DNA from 2 places in the Streptomyces sp. NBC_01723 genome. Region 2 is predicted to be linked to the other one. Evidence: predicted binding sites of a transcription regulator. Region 2 holds the regulator's gene; the other holds the start of a gene.

Region 1 (14,638 bases), 1.1 Mb from region 2:
ACCACCGATTGACCGCGTAGCGTTAGTGCGGCGGCGGAGCCGGGTGCAGGGCGTTGGACACCGTGCAGCCGGCCTCCCCCCGCATCCGCTGGATCCGGGGCGGCACCCACACCTCGGTCTCGCCGGGGCCCACGCGGGCGAGGAGGCAGTCCTGCGGGCCGAACCCGTCGCCCGGCACCAGCAGGAGTACGCCGACCCGCCCGTCCTCCGCCTTCACCTCACTGCGGATCGCGGGGTCCATGTCGAGCGCTCCGACCACCCGCCGCACCTCCGCCTCGTCCGCCCGCCCGCCCTCCGGCACCCGCGGGAGCTTCGCACGCAGTTCCCTTTCGGGCAGCCGGGGCGGCTCGGGCGGCGGGCCGAAGACCAGGGGGAGGCTGTCCGGGCAGTCCACGTCACGGGGCTTCTCGCGCCACTCGGACCAGGGTGCCACGCGGACCGCGAAACACCGCCGTACGGTGACCTCCTCGATGTCGAAGGTCGCGTTGTACGCGGTGCCGGACGTGCGGACGACCAGTTCGAGGCCGTCCCCGTCGTGGGACGAGGTGCCGTCGACCCGCATCACCTCCACCCCCTCCATGGCGGCGGCCTCACGCCCCGCCTCAACCGGCGTGCGGGTGCGCTGGCTGTAGAGCCGCTCTCCCACGGTCCTGGCCACCTCGCGGGCGGCGTCCGTCGCCTTCTCCTCGGAGGGCTCGGCCACCCCGCAGCCCGCGACGAGCAGCGCCAGGGGCGCGAGCAGCAGCAGCGGACGCAGTGCCCGTCCCGCGCTCACGCGCCCCGTCCCACGAGGGGCAACGCCGGGAACTCGTGGCCCTCCCACAGGCGCCGGGACGCCTCCTCCGGGTACGGCGCGACGACCGGCTCCGTGTCGAGGACCTGGACCAGGCGCCGTTCCGTGTCGTACTCCGGCCAGCCGGGGTCGCCCGTGCGCGCGAACGCCGTCCAGGACGACCGGAAGCGGGACGACAGGGCCAATGCCTCCGGGGACGGTTCCGTGCCGGCGAAGAGGAGGGCGCCGACGTCCGCCGCGAAGGTGCCGAAGAGCAGCGGGACGTCCAGGGCGTGACAGGCGCCGAGGGCGCCTCCGTCGGCCGGGGCCGCCCAGGTCAGCTCGTAGACGTGGGCGCGGCCCCCGCCGGCGAGGTGCGCCTCGGCCAAGTGGAGTGAGGGCATGCCGAACAGCCAGTCCGTCTGGACCCGTTCGTAGAGGTCGTTCGCGGAGGCGTCCGGGAACGCCGCGCGGTAGGCCGCTTCGCCGCCCGGCGCGTACAGGCGCAGGGCCGCGGCCGCCCGCTCCTCGCCGATGGAGCCGAGCTTGCCCGCCATCATGGTGAACAGGCGGTTCTCGTCGCGGTTGTGACCGACGACCAGGTCGACGTCGCGGGAGGCGCCGGAGGCGAGCGCCTGCCAGGGGGTCACCGGCAGGACCTCGCCGTCGACGACCGGGGCGTACGGGGTGACGGTGGGCGCTGCCTGTCCCCAGCGGTCGACGCGGCCGGGCATCCTCGGGGCGAGGGCCTGACCCACCTTGACGAGCTGCTCGGGAGGGACGGTGCCGAGGTCGGCGACGGTGGGGCGCAGACCGGCCTCGGCGGCGAGGGCGGTGCCGAGGTCCCGGGCCAGTTCCGGCGAGAAGAAGGTGCCCGGCACGCTCTGCGCGATGGCCCGCCCGAAGAGTCCGGCGGCGCGCGGCATGGCGAGCAGCGCGGCCACGGAACCGGCGCCCGCGGACTCCCCGAAGACGGTGACCCGGCCCGGATCGCCGCCGAACGCGGCGACGTTGTCCCGCACCCACTCCAGCGCGGCCACCTGGTCGAGCAGACCCCGGTTGGCGGGGGCGCCCTCGATGTGGGCGAAACCCTCCATGCCGAGGCGGTAGTTGAGGGTGACGACGACGAGGTCGCCGTCGGCGGCGATGCGGCGGGCGTCGTAGCCGGGGCTGCCGGAGTGGCCGAGTTTGTAGGCGCCGCCGTGGATCCAGACCATCACCGGGCGGCGAGCGGCCGGATCGGGCTCCGGTGTCCAGACGTTGACCGTCAGCCAGTCGTCGCCCTGGGGAAGCGCACCGGGCGGGCCCGCGATGCCGAGGTCCTGCGGGGGCGGCGGGCCGAAGGCGTACGCGTCGCGTATGCCGTCCCAGGGGCGGGCGGGGCGCGGGGCGGCGAACCGGCCCGCGCCCACCGGGGGTTCGGCGAAGGGAATGCCGCGGAAGACGGTCAGCCCGTCCTCCGCGCGCCCGCGCACCGCACCGGCGGCCGTGCGCACCACGGGTTCCACTGACTCCACGGGTCCAGGGATCGTCATCCCACGGACCCTACGCCGCGGTGCGCACCGCGCTCAGCTGAGGGTCTTCAGCGAGGCCGCGTCGTAGGGCGCGAGGCTGTCGAAGCGTCCGGCGAGGACCTTCTCGGCCCACAGCGGGTCCTGGAGCAGCGCACGGCCGACGGCGACGAGGTCGAACTCGTCGCGCTCCAGGCGGTCGAGGAGGTTGTCGAGGCTGCCGACGGGGGCGCCCTCGCCCAGGAACGCCTTGGTGAAGTCGCCGTCGAGGCCGACCGAGCCGACGGTGATGGTGGTCCTGCCGGTCAGCTTCTTGGTCCAGCCGGCGAGGTTGAGGTCGGAGCCGTCGAACTCGGGCAGCCAGTAGCGGCGGGTGGAGGCGTGGAAGGCGTCGACGCCGGCCGAGGCGAGCGGGGCGAGGATCGCCTCCAGCTCCTCGGGGGTCTCGGCGAGGCGGGCGTCGTAGGCCTCCTGCTTCCACTGCGAGTAGCGGAAGATCACGGGGAACTCCGGCGAGACCTTCTCCCGTACGGCGGCCACGATCTCGGCGGCGAACCGGGTGCGGGCCACGGGGTCGCCGCCGTAGGCGTCGGTGCGGCGGTTGGTGCCGGACCACAGGAACTGGTCGACGAGGTAGCCGTGGGCGCCGTGGATCTCCACGCCGTCGAAGCCGATGCGCTCGGCGTCCGCGGCGGCCTGGGCGAAGGCGCCGATGACGTCGTCCAGGTCGCGCCGGGTCATGGCCGTGCCGGTGACCTCGTCCTCGCCGATGCGCAGCCCGGACGGGCCGACGGCGGGGGCGTCCGCGAAGGGCGGCTGGCCGGCCTTGCGCACCATGCCGATGTGCCACAGCTGGGGCACGATCGTGCCGCCCGCCGCGTGCACCGCCTCGGCGACCTTCGCCCACCCGGCGAGCTGCTCCTCGCCGTGGAACCGCGGCACCCGGCTGCTCTGCCCGGCGGAGTCGTGACCGACGTACGTCCCCTCGGTGACGATCAGGCCGACACCGGCGGCGGCCCGGCGGGAGTAGTACGACACCACGTCCTCACCGGGGACGCCGCCCGGGGAGAACATCCGGGTCATCGGCGCCATCGCGATGCGGTTCGGCACGGTGAGTCCGTTGATGGTGGCCGGGCGGGCGAGGATCCGGGCGGCGCGGGAGGCGGCCTCGACGGGGGTGACGGTCACGTGGGGGCTCCTTGGACGGGGTACCGGGTACCGGCTGGTATGTGCGCATGCATTGAACACGCTCCAAGGTGAACCCCGCACCCCCGGGGCCCCATTCCGCACTCCAGGGTGCGCTTTCCCACACCCGCCGAACCACGGGAAACGCCCGAGGGCGGCACCCCCCTCGCGGGGAGTGCCGCCCTCGGTCGATGCTGGACGGTCGATCAACCGGAACCGGTCGATCAGAAGTCCATGTCACCGCCCGGCATGCCGCCCGGAGCACCGGCCGCGGCGGCCTTCTCCGGCTTGTCGGCGATGACGGCCTCGGTGGTGAGGAACAGCGCGGCGATGGAGGCGGCGTTCTGCAGCGCGGAACGGGTCACCTTCGCCGGGTCGATGATGCCCTCGGCGATCATGTCGACGTACTCGCCGGAGGCGGCGTTCAGGCCGTGGCCGACCTGGAGGTTGCGCACCTTCTCGACGACGACGCCGCCCTCGAGACCACCGTTGACGGCGATCTGCTTCAGCGGGGCCTCCAGGGCGAGCTTCACGGCGTTGGCGCCGGTCGCCTCGTCACCCGACAGCTCCAGCTTCTCGAAGACCTGGGAGGCCTGGAGCAGGGCCACGCCACCACCGGCGACGATGCCCTCCTCGACGGCCGCCTTCGCGTTGCGAACGGCGTCCTCGATGCGGTGCTTGCGCTCCTTGAGCTCGACCTCGGTGGCGGCACCGGCCTTGATGACGGCCACGCCGCCGGCCAGCTTCGCCAGGCGCTCCTGGAGCTTCTCGCGGTCGTAGTCCGAGTCGCTGTTCTCGATCTCGGCGCGGATCTGGTTGACGCGGCCGTTGACCTGGTCGGTCGAGCCGGCGCCGTCGACGATGGTGGTCTCGTCCTTGGTGATGACGACCTTGCGGGCGCGGCCCAGGAGGTCCAGGGACGCGTTCTCCAGCTTGAGGCCGACCTCCTCGGAGATGACCTCGCCGCCCGTGAGGATGGCGATGTCGCCGAGCATGGCCTTGCGGCGGTCACCGAAGCCCGGGGCCTTGACTGCGACGGACTTGAAGGTGCCGCGGATCTTGTTGACCACCAGGGTCGACAGGGCCTCGCCCTCGACGTCCTCGGCGATGATCAGCAGCGGCTTGCCCGACTGCATGACCTTCTCCAGGAGCGGCAGCAGGTCCTTGACGTTGCCGATCTTGGAGTTGGCGATCAGGATGTACGGGTCGTCGAGCGACGCCTCCATACGCTCCATGTCGGTGGCGAAGTACGCCGAGATGTAGCCCTTGTCGAAGCGCATACCCTCGGTGAGCTCCAGCTCCAGACCGAAGGTCTGGGACTCCTCGACGGTGATGACGCCTTCCTTGCCGACCTTGTCCATGGCCTCGGCGATCAGCTCGCCGATCTGGGTGTCGGCGGCGGAGATGGAGGCCGTGGAGGCGATCTGCTCCTTGGTCTCGACGTCCTTCGCCTGCTCCAGCAGGGCGGCGGAGACGGCCTCGACGGCCTTCTCGATGCCGCGCTTCAGAGCCATCGGGTTGGCGCCGGCCGCGACGTTGCGCAGGCCTTCCCTGACCAGGGCCTGGGCGAGAACGGTCGCGGTGGTCGTACCGTCACCGGCGACGTCGTCCGTCTTCTTGGCGACTTCCTTGACCAGCTCGGCGCCGATCTTCTCGTACGGGTCCTCGAGCTCGATCTCCTTGGCGATGGAGACACCATCGTTGGTGATCGTGGGGGCGCCCCACTTCTTCTCGAGGACGACGTTGCGGCCCTTGGGGCCGAGCGTCACCTTGACGGCGTCCGCGAGCTGGTTCATGCCGCGCTCGAGGCCGCGCCGTGCCTCCTCGTCGAACGCGATGATCTTGGCCATGTGAAGTGGTCCCTCCAGGACTGGGGGTGATTCCTTCGGACCGCGCCCGCGCCCGCGACGGACGGCTCGCCGACCTCGTGGTTCCTTCCCCACCCGGCCTGCGGGCCTCACCGACCCGGTCCTTCGTTGTCACTCTCACCTTCAGAGTGCTAACGCCAATGATTAGCACTCGACCCCATCGAGTGCAAGCGGCTCTCGGGGATCGGGGCGCCCGCTCAGCCACCCGTGAACACTCGGGCGCACCCTCGTCCGGGCAGCCCGAAGGGCCCGCACCTCCGGGGAGGTGCGGGCCCTTCGGAGAAGAACCGTTTGTTTGCGGTGGCCGAACGTCTCAGGCGCTGAGGCGAACCATGTCGGCCTGCGGGCCCTTCTGACCCTGCGAGATCTCGAACTCGACCCGCTGGCCTTCTTCGAGGGTGCGGTAGCCGTCCATCTGAATCGCGCTGTAGTGGACGAAAACATCCGCACCACCGTCGACCGCGATGAAGCCGTACCCCTTCTCCGCGTTGAACCACTTGACGGTGCCCTGAGCCATGCCTAACTCCCCTATTACTGGCCCTTGCACAGATCCGCACTTCGCGGACCCGGGTCAGACCTCACCCCCCACGACTGGGGGCGTGCGCCGGAACGCGTCGACCGCGGCTGAATGTATCTGTCCAACTGCCGTCTGCAACAGGGCAATCGAACGAGAAATCTGGACGTACCCGGTCCGGAATATGACGAGCTTTCCCCTGAATGTGGGTCAAGTCGGGGCACGCAAAAGTCACAAAAGCCGCGAAACACACCCACAATTTGGCTACTTCTTGTCGGGTGGGCGGCAGGAATTCAGGGTTCCCGATGTCTTGATCGGGAGCGCGTTCCCCAACTCTACCGCGCTCAATCCAATGGAATTGCCCCCTCCGCTTCTCTCACGGAGGGGGCAATTCGATGAACTCTGCGTCACCGCGATTACCTGCGGTAACGAACGAGTGGATCAGCCGCCGGCGACCGCCGGGATGATGGAGACGCCCGCGCCGTCCGGGGTCGCGGTCTCCAGGCCCTGCTCGAAGCGCACGTCGTCGTCGTTGACGTAGACGTTGACGAAGCGGCGCAGCTTGCCCTGGTCGTCCAGGACGCGGGCGGCGATGCCGGTGTGGTTCTTCTCCAGGTCGGAGATGACCTCACCCAGGTTGGCACCCTGGGCGTCGACCTCGGCCTTGCCGCCGGTGTAGGTGCGCAGGATGGTCGGGATGCGAACGGTCACGCTCATGCGAGGCCAGCCTCTCGGAAGGAGTCCAGGTTGGGGCGGATGGTCGCGGTCAGGCCGGTGCCGGCCACCGCGTCCAGGGTCTTGAGGCCGTCGCCGGTGTTGAGGACGACCGTGGTCAGCGACGGGTCCAGCACACCGCTCTCGACCAGCTTCTTCGTGACGCCGACGGTCACGCCGCCGGCGGTCTCCGCGAAGATGCCCTCGGTCCGGGCGAGCAGCTTGATCGCGTCCACGACCTGCTCGTCGGTCACGTCCTCCACCGCGCCGCCGGTGCGGCGCGCGATGTCCAGGACGTAGGGGCCGTCGGCGGGGTTGCCGATGGCCAGCGACTTGGCGATGGTGTCCGGCTTCTGCGGGCGCACGACGTCGTGGCCCGCCTTGTACGCCGTGGACACCGGCGAGCAGCCCTCGGCCTGGGCGCCGAAGATCTTGTACGGCTTGTCCTCGACCAGACCGAGCTTGATCAGCTCCTGGAGCCCCTTGTCGATCTTCGTGAGCTGGGAGCCGGACGCGATCGGGACGACGATCTGGTCGGGCAGCCGCCAGCCGAGCTGCTCGCAGATCTCGTAGGCGAGGGTCTTGGAGCCCTCGGCGTAGTACGGCCGCAGGTTGACGTTGACGAAGCCCCAGCCCTCGCCGGCCGGGTCGCCGATCAGCTCGGAGCAGAAACGGTTCACGTCGTCGTAGTTGCCCTGGATGCCGACCAGCTCGCCGCCGTAGACGGCGGCCATGACGACCTTGCCCTGCTCCAGGTCGTGCGGGATGAACACGCAGGAGCGGAAGCCGGCCCGGGCGGCGGCGGCGCCGACGGCGCCGGCCAGGTTGCCGGTGGAGGAGCAGGAGAGGGTGGTGAAGCCGAAGGCGCGGGCGGCCTCCAGGGCCTGGGCGACGACACGGTCCTTGAAGGAGTGCGTCGGGTTGCCGGAGTCGTCCTTGACGTAGAGACCGCCGGTGACGCCCAGCTCGCGGGCCAGGTTGTCGGCCTTGACCAGCTTGGTCCAGCCCGGGTTGATGTTCGGCTTGTCGGCCACGTCGGCGGGGACGGGCAGCAGGGGGGCGTAGCGCCAGATGTTCGCGGGGCCCGCTTCGATCCGCTTGCGCAGCTCCTCGGTGTCGTAGGCCGAGAAGTCGTAGGCGATCTCCAGCGGGCCGAAACACTCCTGGCAGGCGAAGAGCGGGCCGAGCGGGACCCGGTGGCCGCACTCCCGGCAGCTCAGCGCGGCGGCGGGGCCGAGGTCGACCGTGGTGTCGGTGGCGCCCGGGGTGTTCGTGGAGGTTTCGGCAGTCTGCACAGCCATGGAGGCGAGGCCCTTTCTCCTCATCTTCCTCACGACGCATCTCGCCGTGAGACGGATTTGGCACCTTCCCTAGTCGGGAGCCTCGCCACGTCCGTGTGACAAGAACCGACTGGAGGGTTGCCGGGGCTTCATCGGGCCGTATCCCTCTGCCCCTCTGGATGAGCGGTATGAAGTTGTTTCTCGCTGGTACACGCGGCGACCCCCGGCATGCGGTGGTCCTGCGCGTTGTTCAAGACTGTAACCGAAGGCCAGGACGGTTGAGATAGTCGTCCGTACCGCGAGATGGATCACAAAGGAGCCCGGGACCGTGCTGGAAGAAGTCGAGCGCTGGCTGAGCGCGCGTTCCTGGTCCGCCGGGGACCGGCCGATCCGGCAGCTGCTGGCCGCCAAACAGGCCACCGGGCAGACGGTCAGCGTGGTGCTCCCGGCCCTCGACGAGGAGGCGACGGTCGGCGAGATCGTCACGGTGATCCGCCGCGAGCTGATGGAGCGGGCGCCGCTCGTCGACGAGATCGTGGTCGTGGACTCCGGGTCGAGCGACCGTACGTCGGCGGTGGCCGCGGCGGCGGGCGCGCGCGTCGTGCACCGCGACGCGATCCTGCCGCGTGTCCCGGCGGTGCCGGGCAAGGGCGAGGTGCTGTGGCGTTCGCTGCTGGTCACCGGCGGCGACCTCGTCTGCTTCGTCGACGCCGACCTGCGCGAGTTCTCCGCCGATTTCGTCTCCGGGATCGTCGGCCCGCTGCTCACGGAACCGGACGTGCAGCTCGTCAAGGCGATGTACGACCGCCCCCTCGGCACCACTCCCGGCCAGGGCGGCCGGGTCACCGAGCTGGTGGCCCGCCCGCTGCTCAACCTGCACTGGCCGCTGCTGGCCGGCTTCGTGCAGCCGCTCGGCGGCGAGTACGCGGCCCGCCGCTCCCTGCTGGAACGGCTCCCCTTCCCCGTCGGCTACGGCGTCGAGCTGGGCATGCTGGTCGACGCCCTGCACCTGGTCGGCCTGGACGCCCTCGCCCAGGTCGACGTCGGCGTCCGCATCCACCACCACCAGGACGGCCAGGCCCTGGGCCGCATGTCCGCCGCGATCTACCGCACCGCCCAGCTCCGCCTGGCCCGCGGCCACCTGGTCCGCCCGACCCTCACCCAGTTCGAACGCGGCCCCTCGGGCTTCGAGCCCCGCAACCACGCCGTGGACACGGAGGAACGGCCACCGATGAGGGAGATCGCGGAGTACGCGGCGCGGCGGGTGGCGTGATCGGCCCTCTGTGGTGTGCGACCACGTTTGAGTATTTCGGGGCCGGGCTAGGTTGAGGCGTATGGCTTCAACCTTCGGTGCTGCTCAGGTGCTGGTCGCCTCCAATCGGGGGCCGGTCTCGTACGAGGTGGGTGAGGACGGGGCGCTGCGCGCGAAACGGGGTGGTGGCGGGCTGGTCTCGGGGTTGTCGGCCATCGGGCCGGACGCGGGTGCGCTGTGGGTGTGCTCGGCGCTGGGCGACGGCGACCGCGAGGCGGTGCGGCGCGGGGTCGGCGAGGACGGCGTCCGGATGCTGGACGTGCCGGCCGACGTGCACGCGGACGCGTACAACGGGATCGCCAACTCGGTGCTGTGGTTCGTGCACCACATGCTCTACCAGACGCCCCTCGAGCCGGTCTTCGACGCGGAGTTCCGGCGGCAGTGGGCCTCCTACGAGGCGTACAACCGGGCCTTCGCCGAGGCGCTGGCCGAGGAGGCCGCCGAGGGCGCGGTCGCGATCGTGCAGGACTACCACCTGACGCTGGTGCCGGGGATGCTGCGCGAGCTGCGGCCGGACCTCAGGATCGGTCACTTCTCGCACACGCCGTGGGCGCCGGTCGACTACTTCCGGCTGCTGCCGGACGACATCGCCGAGCAGGTGCTGCGCGGCATGCTCGGCGCCGACCGGCTCGGGTTCCTCACCCGGCGCTGGGCGGACGCGTTCACCGCGTGCTGCGACGCCCTGGTGGGCGGGCTGGGCTCCACGGAGACCGGCGTGCACGGGCTCGGGGCGGACGCGGACTTCCTGCGGAAGCGGTCGCACGAGGCGGACGTGGACGAGCGGATGGCGGCCCTGCGGGAGGAGATCGGCGAGGGCCGCCGCACGATCGTGCGGGTGGACCGGACCGAGCTGTCCAAGAACATCGTGCGCGGGCTGCTGGCGTACCGGGAGCTGCTGGCGACGCGGCCGGAGTGGCGCGAGCGGGTGGTGCACGTCGCGTTCGCCTACCCCTCGCGGCAGGACCTCGCCGTGTACCGCGACTACACGGCCGAGGTGCAGCGGGTCGCGGACGCGGTCAACGAGGAGTTCGGCACGGCGGACTGGACGCCGGTAGTGCTGCACGTGAAGGACGACTTCGCGCGGTCGCTGGCGGCGTACCGGCTGGCCGACGTGGCCCTCGTCAACCCCGTGCGGGACGGGATGAACCTGGTCGCGAAGGAGGTGCCGGTCGTCTCCGACGAGGGGTGCGTGCTGGTGCTGTCGCGGGAGGCGGGGGCGTACGAGGAGCTGGGCGAGGACGCGGTGGTGGTGAACCCGTACGACGTGTCCGGGACGGCCGAGGCCCTGCACACCGCCCTGTCCGTCCCCCCGGCGGAGCGTGCCGAGCGCTCGAAGCGGCTGGCCGCGGCGGGCACGGCGCTGCCTCCGGCGCGGTGGTTTCTCGAGCAGTTGGAGGCGCTGAGGTCTTGACGGCGGGTGCCGGGGGGTGGGTGTTGGTGGCCCGGCGTGCGGGGCGCCGCCTGCGCCCACCCGTGCCGCCCCAGGCGGCACGCGTGCCCGCAGACGGCGGCGGGGGGGGGGAGCTACGCGAGGCGCGCGGCCAGGGCGCGAAGGAGTCGCACCACCCCCGTCGGGCCGTCGACCACCAGGTCGGCGCTCTTGTGGAGGTCCGGGACCTCGTCGCTGCCGCTGCAGACGAGGAGGCCCGGGGTGCCCTCGGAGCGGAGTACGTCGACCGCCGCGAAGGCGGGGAGGTCGCCGAGGTCGTCGCCGGCGTAGAGGACGGACGCGGCGTCCGTGTCCCGGACGTACGCCCGTAGCGCGGCGCCCTTGTCCATGCCGGGTGGGCGCAGTTCGAGGACCATGCGGCCCGGTTCGACGATGAGGCCGTGCCGGGAGGCCAGGTCGGTGAGGGGGACGCGCAGGACGTCGAAGGCGGCCTGCGGGTCGGGGGCGCGGCGGGTGTGGACGGCGACCGCGTGGCCCTTCTCCTCGGTCCAGGTGCCCTCCCCCGCCCCGGACCGCTCCAGCAGGGCCGGCAGCTCCGCGCGGACGGCGGCGACACCGGGATGCGGTTCGGGCGTGGTGAGGGTGCCGGTGGCGGCGTCCCAGCGCTCGGCGCCGTAGTGGCCGAGGACGACGAGGTGGTCCAGGCCCGGGACGTCCGCGAAGCCGCCGTGCCGGACGGCGACCTCGGCCGGGCGGCCGGTGATCACCGCGACGGCGGCGACCTTAGGGGCGAGGGCCGCGAGCGCCGGTACGGCGTCCGGGTGGGCCCGCGCCCGGTCGGGGTCGGCGACGATCGGGGCCAGCGTGCCGTCGAAGTCCAGTGCGATCACCGCACGGCCGGGGTCGGTGAGGAGCGCGTCGAGCCCCGCGCGTCCGGCCGCCGTCGAGGGGGTCGGCAGGCGGTCCGGGGAGTCGGCACGGGTGGAGTCCTGGTGGCTTCCCATACCGCGAACCTATCCCGCCGGCGCGGACGGCAACCTCGTCGCCGCCTCACCGCTCCGAGCGGCGGGACTCCCGTATCCGGCGGAGGCGGTTGACCGTGACCGGGTCCGTGGCCAGGGCGCGGGGGTCGTCCAGGAGGGCGTTGAGGAGCTGGTAGTAGCGGACGGGGGCCAGGCCCAGCTCCTCGCGGATCGCGCGTTCCTTGGCGCCGGGGCCGGGGAAGCCGCGGCGCTCCAGTGCGAGGATGCCGCGCTCCCGCTCGGCCAGCTCTCCCAGGTCCATGTGAGGCACCGTAGCGCCCGCCACCGACAGCGCGGCCCGCGAGGGCCTGTCGCGAAAGCCCTACTCCGCGCTGCCCACCCGCATCGCGGTCGCCTGTATCTGGGCGAGCACCTCCTGGGGGCTGCCGCCGGGGGCGACCGCCTGGCCGATCCGCTTCTTGACGTCCGCGCTGACCGAGGCCCAGGAGGTCTTGCCGACCGGGTACAGCTCGGAGAGCAGCAGTTCGTCCAGGAACGGCTTGAGGTTCCTGTCCTCGGCCGCGGTGCTCATGACCTGGGACGCGGAGGTGGTCACCGGCAGCAGGTCGTACTCGCGGGAGAAGTCGAGGACGTTCTCGTCGCTGTAGACGAAGTCGAGGAAGTCGCCGATCTCCTCCTGGTGGCCGTTCTTCTTGAAGGCCGTCATCCAGTCGGACACACCGAGCGTGTTCTGGCTCTCCCCGTCGGCGCCGGGGGTCGTCACCATGCCGTACTTCACGCCCTTGTCGGAGGCCATCTTCATCAGCGAGGGGTGGCCGTTGAGCATGCCGACGTCGCCGTTGGCGAAGGCGGCGAAGGCGGCGGCGCGGTTGAGCTTGCCGGGGGCGACCGGGCCGGTGAGCCCCTTGGCGACCAGTTCGTCGCGCAGCCAGGTGAACGTGGTGACGTTCTGCGGCGAGTCGACGGAGTACGTGCCGAGGTCGTCGGTGTAGCCGCCCCCGCCGCTGAGCATCCACTGCATGGTCTCCGCCTGCGCCTCCTCGGCGCCCAGCGGCAGGGCGTACGGGTACTTCACGCCCTTCGCGTCGAGCGCCTCGGCGGCGTCGGCGAGGTCGTCCCAGGACTTGGGCGGGGTGACGCCGGCCTCGGCGAAGAGGGTCTTGTTGTAGAAGAGCACGCGGGTGGAGGCCGCGAAGGGCAGCCCGTACTGGACCCCGTTGACCTGGCCGGCGCCCGCGAGCTGGGAGACGAAGCCGGCCTGGACCGGGATCGAGAGCACGTCGTCGGCGGCGTAGAGCAGGTCCTTGTCCGCGTAGTCGGAGTACGCGCCGATCTGCGCCATGTCGGGCGCCTCACCGGCGTCGACCATCTCCCGGACCTTCCGGTCGACGTCGTTCCAGGAGTAGACGTCCACCTCCACGTGCACGTCGGGGTTCTTGGCCTCGTAGGACTTGACCAGCTCGTCCCAGTAGTTCTGGGAGCTGTTGTCCTTGCTGTCGCCGTAGTCGGCGGCGACCAGCTTCAGAGTCACCTCGCCGGAGTCGCCGGTGAGGCCGCAGCCGCCGAGGACCGCCGTCATGCCCAGTGCGGACACCACCGCGATCGTTCCTGTCCTACGCCGCTGCACCTGAATCCCCAACCCTGTGCCTGTTCGTTTAACGGATTAAGGTCTACACCACGGCAGTGGACTAGACCTCTCCCGGGTCAACGGGCCACACTGTCCCCGTGAGACATGTCATCGCCCTCGATGTGGGCGGCACCGGGATGAAGGCCGCCCTCGTCGGGTCCGGGGGCGAGCTGCTGCACCGGGCCCGCCGGGCCACCGGCCGCGAGCGCGGGCCCGAGGCGGTGGTCGCGGGCATCCTCGACTTCGCCGCCGAACTGCGCGCCCACGGCGCCGACCGGTTCGGCGAGCCCGCCCGCGCGGCCGGCGTGGCCGTCCCCGGCATCATCGACGAGGAGCACGGCACCGCCGTGTACGCGGCCAACCTCGGCTGGCGCGACGTACCCCTGCGGGCCCTGCTCGGCGACCGGCTCGGCGCCGTCCCCGTCGCCCTCGGCCACGACGTGCGCGCCGGCGGGCTCGCCGAGGGACGGATCGGGGCCGGACAGGGCGCCGACCGGTTCCTGTTCGTGCCGCTGGGCACCGGCATCGCGGGCGCCATCGGCATCGACGGCCGGGTGGAGTCGGGCGCCCACGGCTTCGCGGGCGAGATCGGCCACGTCGTCGTGCGGCCCGGCGGCATCCCGTGTCCGTGCGGGCAGCGCGGCTGCCTGGAGCGGTTCGCGTCCGCGTCGGCGGTCAGCCAGGCGTGGGCCGCGGCCTGCGGCGACCCGGCCGCGGACGCCGCCGACTGCGCCAAGGCCGTCGAGTCGGGCGACGCCCGCGCGCTCGCGGTCTGGCAGGACGCCGTGGACGCGCTGGCTGACGGACTGGTCACCGCGCTCACTCTGCTGGACCCGCGCGTCCTGATCATCGGTGGCGGCCTCGCCGAGGCGGGGGAAACCTTGTTCACACCGCTGCGGGACGCCGTGCGGCGGCGCGTCACCTTCCAGAAGCTGCCGGAGATCGTCCCCGCGGCGCTGGGGGACACCGCCGGCTGCCTGGGTGCCGGGCTGCTCGCCTGGGACCTGCTCGACACCGAACCGACCGGCACCACCCCCACGACCGCGACTCCCCCGGAGGTAACCACCTGATGGCCCCAAGCAAGGTTCTCGCCGGTGCCCGGGTGGTACTGCCCACCGGGACCGTGGACGACGGCCGCGTGATCGTCGAAGGCACCCGGATCGCGGACACGGCGCCCCCCGGCGCGGAAGTGCTCGACCTGTCGGGCCACTGGGTGGTGCCCGGCTTCGTCGACATCCACAACCACGGCGGCGGCGGCGCCTCCTTCACCGGCGGCACGCCCGAGGACATCCTCAAGGGCGTCGAGACCCACCGCCGGCACGGCACCACCACGGTGGTCGCCTCCGCCGTCACCGGCGACCTGGACTTCCTCGCCCGGCGCGCCGGGGTGCTCGCCGAGCTGGCCCAGCAGGGCGACATCGCCGGCATCCACTTCGAGGGGCCGTTCATCTCCCCGTGCCGCAAGGGCGCGCACGACGAGCA
Region 2 (14,638 bases):
TTCTCGTTGGTCTTGTTCCGCTTGATCTGGGACTTGATGTTCGCCACGAATTGAGCCTTTGCAGGTTCAGGCACGAGGCCGCGAGGGTCCCGTACCGATGATTTCTTGAAGGAGTGCCTCGCGCTGAGAGGGCAAGAGACACAGCCCCCCACAGTACCAGCGGCCCGCGGCGCCCCCAAAACCAGGCCGCAACCAGCCCGCGACCCGGCCACAACCCGGCCTCGGGCCGTCCCCAACCCATCCCAGCTCCCCACCCGTGGGACGATGGAGGCTACGTATCGATCCGACCCGAGACCGCAGACACTGCGGACGCCTCAAGAATCAGGACCCTGCGTGCCCGCGATCCCCAGCCATGTGCCCGAGCCGAGCCGTACCGACCCGGCGCTGATCCGCAACTTCTGCATCATCGCGCACATCGACCACGGCAAGTCCACGCTCGCCGACCGGATGCTCCAGCTGACCGGTGTGGTCGAGCAGCGGCAGATGCGCGCCCAGTACCTCGACCGCATGGACATCGAGCGCGAGCGCGGCATCACGATCAAGTCCCAGGCGGTGCGATTGCCGTGGGCCCCCACCCACGACAAGAGCAGCACGCACATCCTCAACATGATCGACACCCCGGGTCACGTCGACTTCACCTACGAGGTCTCGCGGTCGCTCGCCGCCTGCGAGGGCACGATCCTCCTCGTGGACGCCGCCCAGGGAATCGAGGCCCAGACCCTCGCCAACCTCTACCTGGCGATGGAGAACGACCTCACGATCGTCCCGGTGCTGAACAAGATCGACCTGCCGGCCGCGCAGCCCGAGAAGTTCGCCGAGGAACTCGCCAACCTGATCGGCTGCGACCCCGACGACGTGCTCAAGGTCTCCGCCAAGACGGGCCTCGGGGTCGAGGCGCTGCTGGACAAGGTCGTCGCCGACGTCCCGCCCCCGGTGGGCGTCAAGGACGCCCCCGCGCGGGCGATGATCTTCGACTCCGTCTACGACTCCTACCGGGGTGTCGTGACGTACGTCCGTGTCATCGACGGCCAGCTCAACAAGCGCGAGCGGATCCGGATGATGTCCACCGGCGCCACGCACGAGCTGCTGGAGATCGGCACCAACTCACCGGAGATGCTCGCCGCCGACGGCCTCGGCGTCGGCGAGGTGGGCTACCTGATCACCGGCGTGAAGGACGTCCGCCAGTCCAAGGTCGGTGACACCGTCACCAGCATGCACAAGGGCGCCGAGGAGGCGCTCGGCGGCTACAAGGACCCCAGGCCCATGGTCTTCTCCGGTCTGTATCCGCTGGACGGCTCGGACTACCCCCTGCTGCGCGAGGCCCTGGACAAGCTCCTGCTCAACGACGCCGCCCTCGTCTACGAGCCTGAGACCTCCGCGGCCCTCGGTTTCGGCTTCCGCGTCGGCTTCCTGGGCCTGCTGCACCTCGACGTGATCCGCGAGCGGCTGGAGCGCGAGTTCGGCCTCGACCTGATCGCCACCGCGCCCAACGTGGTCTACCGCGTGATCATGGAGGACGGCACCGAGGTCGACGTCACCAACCCGAGCGAGTTCCCCGAGGGCAAGATCAACGAGGTCTACGAGCCGGTCGTGCGCGCCACGATCCTCGCACCGACCGAGTTCATCGGCGCGATCATGGAGCTGTGCCAGACGCGGCGCGGCACCCTCCTCGGCATGGACTACCTCTCCGAGGACCGGGTCGAGATCCGCTACACCCTTCCGCTCGCGGAGATCGTCTTCGACTTCTTCGACCAGCTGAAGTCGAAGACGCGCGGTTACGCGTCGCTGGACTACGAGCCCACCGGCGAGCAGACCTCCAGCCTGGTCAAGGTCGACATCCTGCTGCACGGCGACAAGGTGGACGCCTTCTCGGCGATCACCCACAAGGACGCGGCGTACGCGTACGGCGTGCGGCTCGTCGCCAAGCTGCGTGAGCTGATCCCGCGCCAGGCCTTCGAGGTGCCCATCCAGGCCGCCATCGGCTCCCGGGTGATCGCCCGCGAGACCATCCGCGCCATCCGCAAGGACGTCCTCGCCAAGTGCTACGGCGGTGACATCTCCCGCAAGCGGAAGCTGCTGGAGAAGCAGAAGGAAGGCAAGAAGCGGATGAAGATGGTGGGTTCCGTGGAGGTTCCGCAGGAGGCCTTCATCGCGGTCCTCTCCAGCGACGACAGCGCGGGGTCGGGCAAGGGCAAGAAGTAACCGCCGCACCGCACGCCAAGTCCGGGCAAAACGGACTCCGAGGGGCCCGTCGTACGAAAGTGCGGCGGGTCCCTTCGCATGTCACGGGCGGGCGTCTGTAGGAAGTGACAGGGCGTGGACTCTTACGCGGGGGCCGGTCGCCCTTTACTCTGATGCCTGCCCCGTAGTTACTCGTGAGTTAAACAAGTGATCGGGCAACTGTCCGAGCCACGCCCGAACACCGCCCGAGAGTGAATCAGCCGCACCTGAACCAGCCGCACCTGGGCCGGCCAGCACGAGCCGGCCGCGCCGTCGCGGGCCCACGGAGGATGTCGTGAGCGACACACAGACAACGATCGAGAACCGTCCGCCCTCCGTGGCGGGACTCTTCCTGGAGCGGGTGGCCGCCACGCCGGACGCCGAGGCGTACCGCTACCCGGTGCCGTCGGCCTCGGGTGAGGGCCCCGACGCGTGGAAGTCGCTGACCTGGTCCCAGGCCGCCGAACGGGTCTACGCGATCGCGGCCGGCCTGATCGAGCTGGGCGTGCAGCCGCAGCAGCGCGTCGCGCTGGCCTCCTCCACCCGGCTGGACTGGATCCTCGCCGACCTCGGCATCATGTGCGCGGGCGCGGCGACGACCACCGTCTACCCGCAGACCAACGCCGACGAGTCGGCGTACATCCTCTCCGACTCCGAGAGCCGCGTGCTGATCGCGGAGGACGCCGCGCAGCTGGCCAAGGCCAGGGAGAAGCGGGCGGAGCTGCCGGAACTCACCCACGTCGTGGTGATCGACGCGACCGGCGCGGACACCACCGAGGACTGGATCCTCACCCTCGACGAGCTGGAGCGCAGCGGCGCGGCCCGCCTGGAGACGGACCCCGAGCTGGTCGTCAAGCGGGTCGGCGCGCTCACCAAGGACCAGCTCGCCACCCTCATCTACACCTCGGGCACCACGGGCAAGCCCAAGGGCGTACGGCTCCCGCACGACTGCTGGTCGTACATGGCGAAGGCCATCGCCGCGACCGGCCTGGTCAGCGGAGACGACGTGCAGTACCTGTGGCTGCCGCTCGCGCACGTCTTCGGCAAGGTGCTGACCTCGGGCCAGATCGAGGTGGGCCACGTCACCGCGGTCGACGGCCGCGTCGACAAGATCATCGAGAACCTGCCGGTGGTCCAGCCGACCTACATGGCGGCCGTGCCGCGCATCTTCGAGAAGGTCTACAACGGCGTCGCCGCCAAGGCCCGGGCGGGCGGCGGGGCCAAGTACAAGATCTTCCAGTGGGCCGCCGGCGTGGCCCGCGAGTACGCCAAGGTCACCCAGGACAACTTCAAGCGCACCGGCACCGCGAGCGCGCCCGCCGGCCTGCGCACCAAGCACGCCGTCGCCGACAAGCTCGTCTACGCCAAGATCCGCGAGGCGTTCGGCGGCCGCCTGCGGGCCTGCGTCTCCGGCTCGGCCGCCCTCGCCCCCGAGATCGGCTACTTCTTCGCCGGCGCCGGCATCCACATCCTCGAGGGCTACGGCCTCACCGAGTCCTCCGCCGCGTCCTTCGTCAACCCCGGCGAGGCCTACCGCACCGGCACGGTCGGCAAGCCGCTGCCCGGCACCGAGGTGCGCATCGCGGACGACGGCGAGATCCTGCTGCGCGGCCCCGGCATCATGGAGGGCTACCACAAGCTGCCCGAGAAGACGGCGGAGGTGCTGGAGGCCGACGGCTGGTTCCACACCGGCGACATCGGCGAACTCTCCGCCGACGGCTACCTGCGGATCACGGACCGCAAGAAGGACCTCATCAAGACGTCCGGCGGCAAGTACATCGCGCCCGCCGAGGTCGAGGGCCAGTTCAAGGCGGTCTGCCCCTACGTCTCCAACATCCTGGTGCACGGCGCCGACCGGAACTTCTGCACCGCGCTCATCTCCCTCGACGAGATCGCCATCACCGAGTGGGCCAAGGAGAACGGCCTGGAGGGGAAGCCGTACGCGGAGATCGTGGCGGCGCCCGTGACGGTGGAGATGGTCGACGGCTACGTCAAGCAGCTCAACGAGGGCCTCCAGCGCTGGCAGACCATCAAGAAGTTCCGCCTGCTCCCCCGCGACCTGGACGTCGAGCACGGCGAGATCACCCCGAGCCTCAAGCTCAAGCGGCCGGTCGTGGAGCGGGAGTACAAGCACCTGATCGAGGAGATGTACGAGGGCTCGCGCGAGGCGTGAGCGCCCCTGGCTCCGTGGCGGATGCTCGGAACCGTCCGTTTCCCGGCGGTGTCCGAGCGTTCGCGTAGCACGGATCTCACCCATGACGGCCGACTTCGGTAACTCCGTGCTTATGAACGGGGCCGGTCTGTCACTCTGTCGGCATCGACTGCGAGCACCTCGCACGAACTGCCCGGGGAGACGTCCATGGGGGCCATTCCGACGCAGCGGGAGACCGCCTTCCGCACCAGCGGTGCGCCCGCGTACACCGCTGAGGCAGCCGCCCAGGAGTGCGCGCGGGCGCACGTGGTGTTGCGCGGCAGCTCCCTGGCGCCGGGCGCCGCCCGCGCGATGGTGCGGGCGGCGCTCGCCGACTGGTCCGCGCGCGGCCTGCCCGGCACGGAACAGCTGACCGAGCACCGCGCCACCGACGTCCTGGTGGCCGTCAGCGAGCTGGTCACCAACGCCGTCGTGCACGCCGGTACGGACGTCGAGGTCACCTGCCGGATGGAGGAGACGGGCACCCTCGTCGTCGAGGCCACGGACCACCACCCCTCCCGCGCGCCGAGGGGCGGCGACCACGGGACACCGCAGGACCCCTCCGAGTACGGGCGCGGTCTGCGGCTGGTCGCCGCGCTCTCGGAGGCCTGGGGCATCACGTACCGGCCGGGCACCAAGACGGTGTGGGCCCGGCTCCCGGCCGCGGGCACGGAGGCGGCGGCGGACGCCGGGAGCGACACCGTGACCGCCGGGCAGATCGAGGTGTACGCCCCGGACGAGGTCCGGGAGAGCCCGGACGCCGCCCCGGGCACCGGCCTGCGCGGTCTGCGCGACCGGGAGTGGCTCGGGCGCGGCGCGCTCTCCTTCCTCGCCGAGGCCTCCGACCTCCTGGCCGGGCAGCTCGACGAGGACCTGGTCGCCTCGCTCACCGGGCAGCTCGTCGTGCCGCGGCTCGCCGACTGGTGCGGGGTGTGGCTGGAGGACGAGTCCCTGGGCCGGGGCGCCTGGAGCGACGACCCCGGCACGGCCGTGGGCGCCCGGCTGGCCCGCGTCTGGCACGCCGGTGAGGGCCACATCGACGAACTGCGCCTCGCCCTGGAGAAGGACCCGCCCCGCGCCCGCGACCCCTGGCGCTCCGGCCCCGTCGGCCACCCCTGGCCCGCCGAGGCGCTCGGCCCGCACGGCGCCGCGCTCGCCTACCGCCTGGTCGCCGGGGGCAGGCCGTTGGGCACCCTGATCATCGGACGGGCCGGCACCGCGGGCTTCCCCGACGAGATCACCGGCCTGGTCGAGGACCTCAGCCGCCGCGTGGCGCTCGCCATCGGCGCCGCCCGCCAGTACGCGCGCCAGGCCACCATCAGCGCCGTCCTCCAGCGTGGCCTGCTGCCCGGCGCCGTCGCCGAGATCCCCGGCGTGCGCAGCGCCCTCGTCTACGAGCCCTGCGACAAGGGCGGCCCCAGCGGCGACTTCTACGACCTCTTCCCGGCCGGCGACGGCCGCTGGTGCTTCGCCGTCGGCGACGTCCAGGGCAAGGGCCCCGAGGCCGCCGTCGTCATCGGCCTCGCCCGGCCGTGGCTGCGGCTGCTCGCCCGCGAGCAGTACGGCGTTCCCGACGTCCTCGACCGCCTCAACCAGCTCCTCCTCGACGACGCCACCGAGGCCGCGGACGCCGCCGCCCGCGCCCTGGTTGCCGTCGGCGGACCACCGGTTGCCCCGGGCGACGGACCGCAGACCCGCTTCCTGTCCCTGCTCTACGGCGAACTGGAACCCTTCGAGGACGGCGTCCGCTGCACCCTCGCCTCCGCCGGGCATCCGCTGCCGCTGCTCCTCGGGCCCGACGGCGCGGTGCGCGCGGTCGCCGCGCCGCAGACCCTGCTCGGCGTCGTCGAGGACGCCACGTACGCCAGCGAGACCTTCGAGCTGCGGTCCGGCGACACCCTGCTCTGCGTCACGGACGGGGTGACCGAGCGGCGCAGCGGCTCCCGCCAGTTCGACGACGGGGACGGGCTGGCCGCGGCGCTCGCCGGGTGCGCGGGTCTTGACGCCGAACTGGTCGCCGAGCGCATCCGGCGTCTGGTGCACGAGTTCGGGCCCCGGCCCCCGGAGGACGACCTGGCGCTGCTGGTGCTCCAGGCCGAGTAGCGGCGGGCCGGGTCGCCGCGGGCCGAGCGGCCGCAGGACGGGCAACCGTTCCCGTACGGGACAATGGAACGCATGCCCTCCGCACTCCCCGACGGCGAACCCGTCCCCGCCGACGGTGCCCTGCCCGCGTCCGCGCTCGCCGGGGCCGCCGACCGCCCCCTCGGCTTCTACCTGCACGTGCCGTACTGCGCGACCCGCTGCGGCTACTGCGACTTCAACACCTACACCGCGACCGAGCTGCGCGGCACCGGCGGCGTCCTCGCCTCCCGCGACAACTACGCCGGGACACTCGTCGACGAGGTCCGCCTGGCCCGCAAGGTGCTCGGCGACGACCCGCGCGAGGTCCGCACGGTCTTCGTCGGCGGCGGCACCCCCACCCTGCTGCCCGCCGGGGACCTGGTGCGGATGCTGGGCGCGATCCGCGACGAGTTCGGCCTCGCGCCGGACGCGGAGGTGACGACGGAGGCCAACCCCGAGTCGGTCGACCCCGCCTATCTGGCCACCCTCCGCGAGGGCGGCTTCGACCGGATCTCCTTCGGCATGCAGAGCGCGCGGCAGCACGTCCTGAAGGTCCTGGACCGCACGCACACCCCCGGCCGCCCCGAGGCCTGCGTCGCCGAGGCCCGCGCCGCCGGATTCGACCACGTCAACCTCGACCTGATCTACGGCACCCCCGGTGAGTCCGACGACGACTGGCGGGCCTCCCTCGACGCCGCGCTCGGCGCCGGACCCGACCACGTCTCGGCGTACGCCCTGATCGTCGAGGAGGGCACCCGGCTCGCCCGGCGCATCCGGCGCGGCGAGGTCCCGATGACCGACGACGACGTGCACGCCGACCGGTACCTGATCGCCGAGGAGACCCTCTCGGCGGCGGGCTTCGACTGGTACGAGGTGTCGAACTGGGCCACCTCCGACGCCGGCCGCTGCCGCCACAACGAGCTGTACTGGCGGGGTGCCGACTGGTGGGGCGCGGGGCCGGGAGCCCACTCCCACGTGGGCGGCGTGCGCTGGTGGAACGTGAAGCACCCCGGGGCGTACGCCGGTGCGCTGGCGGCGGGGAAGTCGCCGGGCGCCGGACGGGAGATCCTCACGGACGAGGACCGGCGTGTGGAGCGCGTCCTGCTGGAGCTGCGGCTGCGGGAGGGGGTGCCTCTCGGGCTGCTGCGGGAGGAGGGGCTCGCGGCGTCCCGGCGGGCGCTGTCCGACGGGCTCCTCCAGGAGGGCCCCTACGCGGCGGGGAGCGCGGTTCTCACGCTGCGCGGGCGGCTGCTGGCGGACGCGGTGGTGCGGGACCTGGTGGACTGACCAGTCTGTTGCGCCCCCGCCCCGCCCCGCCCCGACCCGGGGGCTCCGCCCCCGGGCCCCCGCTCCTCGGACGCCGGAGGGCCTGACGTGCGGCCGGACACGGCCTGAGAGCTACGCGGTCACGAAGTCGATCAGTTCCTCCACCCGGCCCAGCAGCTCCGGCTCCAGGTCCTTGTACGAGCCGACCCGGGCCAGGATCGCCTGCCACACCGCCCCGGTGTTGTCGGCGGGCCAGCCCAGGGCCCGGCACACGCCCGTCTTCCAGTCCTGCCCGCGCGGCACCCGCGGCCAGGCGTCGATCCCCACGGACGACGGCTTCACCGCCTCCCAGATGTCGATGTAGGGATGGCCGACGACCAGGGCGTGCTCGCCCGTCACCGCCTCCGCGATGCGGGACTCCTTCGAACCCGGCACCAGGTGGTCGACCAGGACGCCGAGCCGCGCGTCCGGCCCCGGGGCGAAGTCCGCGACGATCGACGGCAGGTCGTCCACGCCCCCCAGGTACTCCACGACGACGCCCTCGACGCGCAGGTCGTCGCCCCAGACCTTCTCGACCAGCTCGGCGTCGTGCCGCCCCTCGACGTAGATGCGCCCGGCGCGCGCCACCCGGGCGCGTGCGCCGGGGACGGCGACCGAACCGGACGCCGTCCTGGAGGGGCGTACCGGGCCGGACGCGGGCCGTACCAGCGTCACCACGCGCCCCTCCAGCAGGAAGCCGCGTGGCTCCATCGGGAACACCCGGTGCTTGCCGAAGCGGTCCTCCAGCGTCACCGTGCCCGCCTCGCAGCCGATCACCGCGCCGCAGAACCCGGTGCCGGGCTCCTCGACCACCAGGCCGGGGTCGGCGGGTACCTCGGGTACGGGCTGCGACTTCTTCCACGGAGGGGTCAGGTCGGCGGAGTACTGGCGCATTTTGCCGACGATACGAGGAATCCGCCGTTCGTGATCAGTGCGACACGCCGAAACGTGCGGCCAGCGCATCCCGTTGGGCCCGGACGAACGCCGCGTCCACCACCGCTCCGTGACCGGGGACGTACCGCGCGTCCGCGCCGCCCAGGTCGAGCAGCCGGTCCAGGGCCGCGGGCCAGTGCGACGGTACGGCGTCGGGGCCGGCCTGCGGTTCGCCGGACTCCTCGACCAGGTCCCCGCAGAACACCACCTCCGGGTCGCCCGGCACCAGCACCGCGAGGTCGTGGCCGGTGTGCCCGGGGCCCACGTTGGCGAGCAGGACCTGCCGCCCGCCGCCCAGGTCGAGCGTCCGCTCGCCGCAGACCTCGTGCGGGACGCGGACCAGCGCGTCGACCGCCTCCTCCGCCCGCCGCTCGTCCAGCCCCTCCGCCACCGCGTCCGCGCGCAGCGCCTCCCGCCCGTGTCCGCCCGGCGCGAACACCGCGTCGGTGCCCACCGCGCCGTAGACCTCCGCGCCCGCGAACGCCGCGGCGCCGAGGACGTGGTCGAAGTGCGGGTGGGTCAGCGCGAGATGCGTCACACGGTGCCCGGCCAGCCGTTGCGCCCCCGCGCGCAACCGGGCGCCCTCGCCCAGGCTCGATCCCGCGTCGATCACCAGCACCGCGTCCGTGCCGAGGACCAGCCCTGCCGTGCAGTCCCAGCCCGGCAGCCGGCACCGGCCCACCCCGGCCGCCACCCGCTCCCATCCCAGGTCTTCCCAAGTCACCGTCACGGCCACGACGCTATCGCCACACGGTCCCGCCGCACGTCGGCGTGGCCCCGGCCTTGCCGGGGGCGTACCCCACGGCCGTACACTGGGCCGGGGAAGTCTGGCACTCGCGCGCCGTGAGTGCCAGGACGGACCGGCAGGGCAGCGGGCGGACGACTTCTGGAGGTGTGCGCGGATGCTCAGTGAACGCAGGCTCCAGGTACTGCGCGCCATCGTCCAGGACTACGTCGGCACCGAGGAGCCGGTCGGGTCCAAGGCCCTCACCGAGCGGCACAACCTCGGAGTCTCCCCGGCCACCGTGCGCAATGACATGGCGGCCCTGGAGGACGAGGGGTTCATCGCCCAGCCGCACACCAGCGCCGGGCGCATCCCGACCGACAAGGGCTACCGCCTGTTCGTCGACAAGCTGGCCGGCGTCAAGCCCATGACCGCGCCCGAGCGGCGCGCCATCCAGAACTTCCTGGAGGGCGCCGTCGACCTCGACGACGTGGTGGCCCGCACGGTGCGGCTGCTCGCGCAGCTGACCCGGCAGGTCGCCGTCGTGCAGTACCCCTCGCTGACCCGCTCGACCGTGCGGCACGTGGAGTTGCTGGCCCTCGCGCCCGCGCGCCTGATGCTGGTGCTGATCACGGACACCGGCCGGGTCGAGCAGCGGATGGTCGACTGTCCGGCGCCGTTCGGCGAGGCGTCCCTCGCGGATCTGCGCGCGCGGCTCAACAGCCGGGTCGCGGGCCGTCGTTTCACCGACGTGCCGGGTCTGGTCGAGGAACTGCCGGATGCCTTCGAGGCCGAGGATCGCGGTACGGTCTCCACCGTGCTCTCCACTCTCCTGGAGACGCTGGTGGAGGAGAACGAGGAGCGGTTGATGATCGGCGGCACCGCCAATCTGACCCGCTTCGGGCACGACTTCCCCTTGGTGATCCGGCCGGTGCTGGAGGCGCTCGAGGAGCAGGTCGTGCTCCTCAAGCTGCTCGGCGAGGCGAAGGATCCGGGCGTGACCGTGCGAATCGGTCATGAGAACGCCCATGAGGGACTCAACTCCACGTCCGTCGTGTCGGTGGGCTACGGTTCGGGCGGCGAGGCGGTTGCCAAGCTCGGCGTGGTCGGACCGACCCGCATGGACTACCCGGGAACGATGGGAGCGGTACGCGCAGTGGCACGGTACGTCGGACAGATCCTGGCGGAGTCGTAGGTGGCCACGGACTACTACGCCGTACTCGGCGTGCGCCGCGACGCGTCCCAGGACGAGATCAAGAAGGCGTTCCGGAGGCTCGCTCGCGAGCTGCACCCGGACGTCAACCCCGATCCGAAGACCCAGGAGCGGTTCAAGGAGATCAACGCCGCCTACGAGGTGTTGTCGGACCCGCAGAAGAAGCAGGTCTACGACCTCGGCGGCGACCCGCTCTCGCAGGCCGCCGGCGGCGGCGCCGGCGGCTTCGGCGCGGGTGGCTTCGGGAACTTCTCGGACATCATGGACGCGTTCTTCGGTACGGCGTCGCAGCGCGGGCCGCGCTCGCGCACCCGCCGCGGCCAGGACGCGATGATCCGCATCGAGGTCGAGCTGGACGAGGCGGCCTTCGGCACGACCAAGGACATCCAGGTCGACACCGCCGTGGTCTGCAACACCTGCAACGGCGAGGGCGCGGCGCCCGGCACGTCGGCCCAGACGTGCGACATGTGCCGCGGCCGCGGTGAGGTCTCGCAGGTCACCCGGTCCTTCCTGGGCCAGGTCATGACCTCGCGGCCCTGCCCGCAGTGCCAGGGCTTCGGCACCGTGGTCCCGACCCCGTGCCCCGAGTGCGCGGGCGACGGGCGCATCCGCTCCCGGCGCACCCTCACCGTGAAGATCCCGGCCGGTGTGGACAACGGCACCCGGATCCAGCTCGCGGGCGAGGGCGAGGTCGGCCCCGGCGGCGGCCCGGCCGGCGACCTGTACGTCGAGATCCACGAGCTGCCGCACTCCACCTTCCAGCGCCGCGGCGACGACCTGCACTGCACGGTCACCATCCCGATGACGGCCGCGGCCCTCGGCACGAAGGTGCCGCTGGAGACGCTCGACGGCATGGAGGAGATCGATATCCGCCCGGGCACCCAGTCCGGCCAGTCGGTCCCCCTGCACGGCCGGGGCGTCACCCACCTGCGCGGCGGCGGCCGGGGCGACCTCATCGTGCACGTCGAGGTCACCACCCCGACCAAGCTCGACCCCGAGCAGGAGCGCGTCCTGCGCGAGCTGGCCGCCCTGCGCGGCGAGGAACGGCCGCAGGGCCAGTTCCAGCCGGGGCAGCAGGGGCTGTTCTCCCGGTTGAAGGACGCGTTCAACGGCCGCTGAGGCGGGCGGCCGTCGGCCGGTCGGGATGCGGATGCTCCTGGCGTATGCCGACGGAAGCCCGGATTCGGACTCGTTCGGAGGACGTGACAACATGCGGTCATGTCCTCCGCACTGACCGATCTCTTCCCCTACCCGATCGTGCAGGCGCCGATGGCGGGCGGCGTCTCCGTGCCGCGGCTCGCCGCCGCGGTCTGCGAGGCGGGCGGGCTGGGATTCCTGGCCGCCGGGTACAAGACCGCGGACGGGATGTACCAGGAGATCAAGGAGCTGCGGGGGCTGACCGCACGCCCCTTCGGCGTCAACCTCTTCATGCCGCACCCGGAGACCCCCGACCCGGCAGCCGTCGGCGTGTACGCCCACCAGCTGGCCGGGGAGGCCGCCTGGTACGAGACGGAACTCGGCGACCCCGACAGCGGCCGGGACGACGGCTACGACACCAAGCTCGCGGTGCTGCTGGACAACCCCGTTCCGGTGGTCTCCTTCCACTTCGGCGTCCCGAGCACCGAGGTCGTCGACTCCCTGCACCGCGTCGGCACCTTCGCCCTGGTCGCGGCGACCACCGCGGACGAGGCCCGCGCCGTGGAGCGGTCCGGCGCCGACGCGGTGATCGCGCAGGGCGCCGAGGCGGGCGGTCACCAGGGCACCCACCGGGACAACCCGGAGACCGGCGGCGCCGGCACCGGACTGCTGTCGCTGGTCGCCCAGGTCCGGGAGGCGGTGAGCCTGCCCATCGTCGCCGCCGGCGGCATCATGCGCGGCGGTCAGATCGCCTCGGTCCTCGCGGCCGGCGCGAGCGCGGCCCAGCTGGGCACCGCCTTCCTCGCCACCCCCGAGTCCGGCGCGCACGACCTGCACAAGCAGGCGCTGACCAACCCCCTGTTCGTGCGCACCGAACTGACCCGCGCCTTCTCCGGCCGCCCCGCCCGCGGCCTGGTCAACCGCTTCCTGCGCGAGCACGGCCCCTACGCCCCCGCCGCCTACCCGGACGTGCACCACCTCACCGCCCCGCTGCGCAAGGCCGCGGCCAAGGCGGGCGACGCGCAGGGCATGGCGCTCTGGGCCGGGCAGGGCCACCGGATGGCCCGCGAGCTGCCCGCCGGACAGCTGGTGGAGGTCCTGGTGGCCGAACTCGCCGCCGCCGGGACAGCGTTGTCGCACTACGCGACGGGAGGCGCGGGCCGATGACGGCACCGGTGTTCGTGGTCGACTCGCTCGGCCCGGAGGACCTGACGGCGGGGGAGTACGTCCTCGACGGCCCCGAGGGACGGCACGCCGTCTCCGTGAAGCGGCTGCGGTCCGGCGAGGAGGTCGTCCTCACCGACGGAAGCGGACACTGGGCCGAGGGCGTCGTGAAGGCCGCCGAGGGCAAGGACCGTCTGGTCGTCACGGACCTGGAGACGGTCCACGAGGAACCGCCTCAGCAGCCCCGGATCACCGTCGTCCAGGCCCTGCCCAAGGGCGACCGGGGCGAGCTGGCCGTGGAGACGATGACCGAGGTCGGCGTCGACGCGATCGTGCCCTGGGCGGCGTCCCGCTGCATCACGCAGTGGAAGGGCGAGCGCGGCCAGAAGGCGCTCGGCAAGTGGCGGGCGACGGCCCGCGAGGCCGGCAAGCAGTCCCGCCGGGTCCGCTTCCCCGACGTCGCGGACGCGGCGACCAGCAAGCAGGTTGCCTCACTTCTGGCCACCGCCGACTTCGCGGCCGTACTCCACGAGAGCGGCGACGAACCCCTGGCCGCCGCCGAACTCCCCGCCTCCGGCGACATCGTGCTGGTGGTCGGCCCCGAAGGCGGTGTCTCGCCCGAGGAGTTGGCCCTCTTCGCCGAAGCCGGTGCCCGGCCCTACCGCCTGGGACGCAGCGTCCTGCGCACCTCCACCGCGGGCACCGCGGCGACCGCCGCCCTGCTGACCCGCACCGGCCGCTGGTCCTGACGGCGCCCGCCGCCACCGTGGCCGTATGCCCCCTACCGCCCGCCCCGGACCGGTGGGAGGCTGCCCTCCATGGGGGCATTGAGGCGGATTCGGCGTGTGGCTCCGGTGGCCGTCGGCGCGGTCGTCGCCGTCGGAGGTGTCGTCGCGTGCGAACCGGGCGGGCTCAGTTCCGCGACCGTGGCGTACACGACCGACCGGACCATGACGCGCGAACTGGAGCGGCAGAAGGCCGACGTGCGGTGGCTCACCTGCACCGCGAACACCGAGGGTGACGGCTCCACCGCGTCGCCGGGCGAGGACACCGTCGCCTCCGTCGACTGCGACGGGGAGACCGACGACGGCAAGGAGATCACCGTCGACGGCAAGGTGACCCGCGTCGTCAACGGCGCCTGTGTGCGCGGCGACCTCAAGGCCGCGGTGGACGGCAAGGAGTGGTTCCGGGTCAAGGGGCTGGGCAACTGCGACGCCACCAGCGCCCCGCCCGCGAACCGCCCCTCCCAGCAGCAGCCCGGGCCCACCGTGACCGTCACCCGGACCATCTGGTGCCCGGACGACCCGCACTGCCGCCCGGTCGAGGGCAAGTAGTCCGCCGGGCCGGCGAACGGCAAGTGATCCAAACCTCTGTCGGCGGACCGCGCCGCTGCATAGGGTGAGGGGGTGACACAGCCCGCAGCGCCTGCCTACCTCCGCTTTCCGCACCCGCACGGCGAGTTGGTCGCCTTCACCGCCGAGGACGACGTGTGGCTCGCCCCGCTCGACGGCGGCCGGGCCTGGCGGGTCAGCGCCGACAACGTGCCGGTGAACCACCCGCGCATCTCGCCCGACGGCACCACGGTCGCCTGGACCTCCACCCGGGACGGCGCCCCCGAGGTGCACGTCGC

What was found. Region 2 encodes HrcA, which represses chaperone genes, less so after heat shock. Its sites were predicted from a motif close to TTNGCACTCNGNNNNNCNGAGTGCNAA; they were not measured.
Region 1: groL (chaperonin GroEL) is a predicted target of HrcA. The motif match lies at 5,481-5,507, and genes of this name have one in related genera.

What each region holds. Positions count from the first base shown of each region.
Region 1 covers NZ_CP109171.1:3,658,531-3,673,168, forward strand. The annotation lists gene OIE75_RS16760 (DUF397 domain-containing protein) at 1-12, shown strand, start outside; gene OIE75_RS16765 (translation initiation factor IF-2) at 23-775, opposite strand; gene OIE75_RS16770 (carboxylesterase/lipase family protein) at 772-2,307, opposite strand; gene OIE75_RS16775 (NADH:flavin oxidoreductase) at 2,341-3,471, opposite strand; gene groL (chaperonin GroEL) at 3,693-5,318, opposite strand; gene OIE75_RS16785 (cold-shock protein) at 5,650-5,853, opposite strand; gene OIE75_RS16790 (MoaD/ThiS family protein) at 6,292-6,567, opposite strand; gene thrC (threonine synthase) at 6,564-7,865, opposite strand; SAM riboswitch class I at 7,883-8,030, opposite strand; gene OIE75_RS16800 (glucosyl-3-phosphoglycerate synthase) at 8,173-9,117, shown strand; gene OIE75_RS16805 (alpha,alpha-trehalose-phosphate synthase (UDP-forming)) at 9,179-10,567, shown strand; gene otsB (trehalose-phosphatase) at 10,681-11,550, opposite strand; gene OIE75_RS16815 (DUF3263 domain-containing protein) at 11,597-11,830, opposite strand; gene OIE75_RS16820 (extracellular solute-binding protein) at 11,891-13,156, opposite strand; gene OIE75_RS16825 (ROK family protein) at 13,294-14,226, shown strand; gene nagA (N-acetylglucosamine-6-phosphate deacetylase) at 14,226-14,638, shown strand, end outside.
Region 2 covers NZ_CP109171.1:2,588,426-2,603,063, reverse strand. The annotation lists gene rpsT (30S ribosomal protein S20) at 1-47, opposite strand, end outside; gene lepA (translation elongation factor 4) at 334-2,202, shown strand; gene OIE75_RS12130 (AMP-dependent synthetase/ligase) at 2,516-4,393, shown strand; gene OIE75_RS12125 (SpoIIE family protein phosphatase) at 4,580-6,514, shown strand; gene hemW (radical SAM family heme chaperone HemW) at 6,587-7,819, shown strand; gene OIE75_RS12115 (DUF3097 domain-containing protein) at 7,931-8,731, opposite strand; gene OIE75_RS12110 (MBL fold metallo-hydrolase) at 8,766-9,500, opposite strand; gene hrcA (heat-inducible transcriptional repressor HrcA) at 9,673-10,689, shown strand; gene dnaJ (molecular chaperone DnaJ) at 10,690-11,826, shown strand; gene OIE75_RS12095 (nitronate monooxygenase) at 11,926-13,011, shown strand; gene OIE75_RS12090 (16S rRNA (uracil(1498)-N(3))-methyltransferase) at 13,008-13,757, shown strand; gene OIE75_RS12085 (hypothetical protein) at 13,827-14,342, shown strand; gene OIE75_RS12080 (S41 family peptidase) at 14,415-14,638, shown strand, end outside.